DNA from 2 places in the Thalassospira sp. MIT1004 genome. Region 2 is predicted to be linked to the other one. Evidence: predicted binding sites of a transcription regulator. Region 2 holds the regulator's gene; the other holds the start of a gene.
The links. Region 2 encodes HrcA, which represses chaperone genes, less so after heat shock. Its sites were predicted from a motif close to GTTAGCACTCNCCNNNGGNGAGTGCTAAC; they were not measured.
Positions count from the first base shown of each region.

Region 1: groES (co-chaperone GroES) is a predicted target of HrcA. The motif match lies at 1,402-1,430, and genes of this name have one in related genera.

Region 1 covers NZ_MCAO01000042.1:426,280-428,466, reverse strand. The annotation lists gene groL (chaperonin GroEL) at 1-990, opposite strand, end outside; gene groES (co-chaperone GroES) at 1,050-1,337, opposite strand; gene rfbC (dTDP-4-dehydrorhamnose 3,5-epimerase) at 1,776-2,187, shown strand, end outside.
Region 2 covers NZ_MCAO01000033.1:238,850-241,036, reverse strand. The annotation lists gene grpE (nucleotide exchange factor GrpE) at 1-617, opposite strand, end outside; gene hrcA (heat-inducible transcriptional repressor HrcA) at 667-1,725, opposite strand; gene rph (ribonuclease PH) at 2,062-2,187, shown strand, end outside.

The sequences.
Region 1 (2,187 bases), on a different contig from region 2:
GGTTTCTTCTTTGGTGATGGTGATCGATTTCGCGGTACCGAGCATATCGAGCGTAACGCTCTCAAGCTTGATGCCAAGATCTTCTGAGACAACCTGACCACCGGTAAGGATGGCAATGTCTTCGAGCATTGCTTTGCGACGATCGCCGAAGCCCGGTGCTTTGACAGCAGCGATTTTCAGACCGCCGCGCAGCTTGTTGACGACGAGGGTCGCAAGAGCTTCGCCTTCGACGTCTTCAGCAATGATAAGAAGCGGCTTGCCCGACTGAACGGCAGCTTCCAGAAGCGGCAGCAGCGGCTGCAGCGAGGAAACTTTTTTGTCGAACAGAAGAACATACGGGTTGTCGAGTTCGGCAACCATCTTTTCCGGATTGGTTACGAAGTACGGCGACAGGTAACCACGATCAAACTGCATGCCTTCGACAACGTCGAGTTCGGTGTGCAGGCCCTTGGCTTCCTCGACGGTGATAACACCTTCGTTGCCAACTTTTTCCATGGCTTCAGCGATCATGTCGCCGACTTCACGGTCACCGTTGGCCGAAATGTTACCAACCTGTGCGATTTCGTCCTTGCCCGACACTTTACGTGCGCGGCTCTGGATGGCTTCAATTACTTTGGTCGTCGCAAGATCGATACCGCGTTTCAGGTCCATCGGGTTCATGCCTGCAGCAACGGACTTGTTGCCTTCACGAACGATTGCCTGTGCCAGAACGGTTGCGGTGGTGGTGCCGTCACCAGCCAGATCGGCGGTTTTGGAAGCCACTTCACGCAGCATCTGTGCGCCCATGTTTTCGAACTTGTCAGAAAGTTCGATTTCCTTGGCCACCGAAACACCGTCCTTGGTCACACGCGGTGCGCCAAAGGATTTTTCGATGACAACGTTACGGCCTTTCGGGCCGAGCGTCACTTTAACGGCATCAGCAAGGATGTCGACACCGCGCAGCATTTTGGCGCGGGCGTCGGTGGAGAATTTCACTTCTTTAGCAGCCATAATATTCTTTCCTCTCTATGAGACGGATGAACGTGGATTTAAGTCACCAAAAGGCTGACTTATTCCATGATGCCCATAATGTCGGACTCTTTCATGATCAGCAGCTCTTCGCCATCGACCTTGACTTCGGTGCCCGACCATTTGCCGAACAGAACCTTGTCACCAGCCTTGACGTCAAGCGCGACAAGCGAGCCGTCTTCTTTGCGAACACCGGAACCGACAGCGATGATCTCGCCTTCCTGCGGTTTTTCTTTCGCGGTATCCGGGATAATGATGCCACCGGCAGTCTTGGTGTCGGATTCGACACGACGGACCAGCACACGATCATGTAACGGACGGAACTTCATGTTAGACAACTCCGTGTTTAAGCTAAGGCTCGTTTTAAACTAAAACTAACCGGGATGAGCCCGTATTAGCACTCACCCCCGGCGAGTGCTAACAGCATGTATTGAAGCCATCGGAATTTGTCAACAGAAGAGAGCAAAAGGACGCAAAAATATCATGATTTTGGGGATTTTCTCGCACTTGCGAGAATGAAGCCGACGCGCTTCGCCCACGCGCCGCGCCACGATCATTTTCTGATGCCATGCCTATCACGCGACACCTCACATGACAAAGGGCAATATTGTGACACGATTTCCGAAATTCTTCATTCGCCAGCATAAACTCATTGGCGTTGATTTAACCAAATCCCCAACGCATCTTTATAAGTTATGCTAAGTAGGATATTCGTCTTGCAGGTCATTAGCCCGACTGGACCACTTGGGTCCCAAAATGGTGATTTTATGAAGATCGAATCTCTGGAAATTCCCGAGGTCAAACTGCTCTTCCCGAGAAAATTCGAAGACGAGCGGGGATTCTTCTCCGAAACCTATAATCAGGAGGAGTTTTCACAGGCCGGAATCACGCAGGATTTCGTTCAGGATAACCATTCCTTTTCCAAAAGCCCCGGTGTTTTGCGCGGCCTGCATTTCCAGCGCGAACCGTATGCCCAAGACAAACTCGTTCGGGTTCTGCGCGGTCGAATCCTAGACGTTGCCGTCGACATTCGTCCCAATTCGCCAACACTTGGCAAATCGGTTATTGCCGAAATCAACGCCGATGACTGGAACCAGATTTTTGTTCCGCGCGGATTTGCTCATGGTTTTCTGACGCTCGCCCCCGACACAGAAGTCGTCTACAAGGTCAGCAGGCCTT
Region 2 (2,187 bases):
CCAGGTTCGTCGTTTTTTGCGGCTTCCTGACCGGCGGGGTTTTTGGTGACCCCGACCATTGCCGGGCGCAAAAGGCGACCTTTGAGCACGTAACCGGCCTGCATTACCTGGGCGACATGGCCGTCTGGATAAGCAGGATTTGGCATTTCAAACACGGCTTGATGATGATTGGGGTCAAGTTTTTCCCCAAGCGGTTCAAGCTTTTCAACGCCGTTCTTTTCCAGTGCCTTAAGAAGCGTCTGTTCGGTCATTTCAACGCCTTCAACCAGCTTTTTCATCGTCGGGTCGGCATTGGACGTGTCGCCAGCAGCCTCAAGGGCGCGGCGGAGGTTGTCACCTACATCAAGCAGTTCGCGGGCAAATTTGGTAATCGCATAGTTCCCGGCGTCCTCGACGTCTTTCTTCGCGCGACGGCGCGTGTTTTCCACCTCGGCGGCGGCGCGCAATAGGCGGTCTTTCAACTCAGCAACTTCTGCTTCAAGTGCTGCAACCGGATCTGTGGTGGCTTCGCCACCTTCGGCTTCGGTTGCTTCTGAGACGACATCCTCTGCGGCAGTTTCTTCTGCCGACGCGGCATCATGCAGATCGTCCTGGTTGTTCTTTGCGGTTTCCGACATGGCTAACCTGTACCTTCAATTTGTGTGGCCTGACACGCAGCGCCAACGTTTATCCAATCAGTCGCCCGACCAGCTTGGCGGTGTAATCGACCAGCGGAATGATCCGGGCATAATTGATCCGGGTCGGCCCGACAACCCCGATTGCGCCCACAATGCTGCCTTCGGCATTCTGATAGGGCGAAATCACCATCGAAAGCCCCGATCCGCCGAACAATTTGTTCTCGGACCCGATGAAAATCTGCACACCTTGGGCAATCGTGGTGACATCAAGCAATTCAATCATCTGATCGCGTGCTTCGAGCACGTTGAACAGCCTTCTTACGGTTTCGAGCTGTTCGATCGTGTCGATATTTTCAAGCAATTGCGACTGGCCCTTTACGATCAGGGACGAACCCTTGACCCCGCCGGCCCATGTCGCAAGTCCGGCATCAATCAGTCCAGCCGACAATTCGTCGAGTTCCTGTTTGATGCGGTCGCGTTCCAAACTCATCAATTGCCGGGCGTCATCAAGTGTCTTTCCGGCCAACCGGGTATTTAGATAGTTCGATGCTTCTGTCAATGCCGAGGTCGGCAAATCGGGCGGAACATCAAGGATACGATTTTCAACATTACCGGTCTGCGAAACCAGAACCGCAAGGACCTTGCCCGGCGAAAGCGCAACAAATTCAATCTGTTTTAAACGGATGCCATCGGTTTTCGGTGCAACCACAAGCCCTGCACAGCGTGACAGCCCCGAAAGCATACTTGTGGCCTCGCCCAGCATCTGATCAAGGGAATATCCGGCCTGCTCGCAATTTTTAGTCAATTGATCGCGCTCGGCATTTGGTAGATCACCGACTTCCATCAGCGCATTGACGAAAAGACGCAGGCCTTTCTCGCTTGGCAATCGACCGGCCGAAATATGGGGGGCAACCAGAAGCCCCATTTCCTCAAGATCGGACATGACATTGCGGATGGTCGCCGCCGAGAGGTTTTCTGACATGCGGCGCGCGATGGATCGTGATCCGATCGGTTCGCCGGTTTCGACATAGGCATCTACGATCTGGCGAAAGACTTCGCGGGATCGCGCGTTCATGTCGCCCAGCAATGTGTCGTCAAACAGCGCCATGTTAAACCTGTCAAAACCAAATGTGTTGCGTGGAATTTAGTGAGGTGGCGGGCAGGCGTCAATGAAGCTGGCAGATTGGTGATAGCCGGAGGACGGGCAAACGATGGTATCAATCAGGAAGTTAGTCCTGCCAAATCTTTGAATTCGTCGCGAATCGAGTGCCATTTATGGTTTTTGCGCGTGGATCTGAGGCATAGTGTTGCTGGGATTTTGCCGTTATTTTCGGGGAAACTGCTGGACCTTTGATACGATGCTCAGTAGCTTTGGCCGCAATTTCAGCCATCGTTGATCAGCCATGCAGGTTGATCCGACCCAGAACAAAGAGGTTCAGACCCCATGCGTCCATCCGGCCGTAATTTCGATCAGCTTCGCGACGTTTCCATTGAGACAGGTGTTTCCAAATATGCAGAGGGCTCCTGCCTGATTAAATTTGGCGATACCCATGTGATTTGTACCGCGACG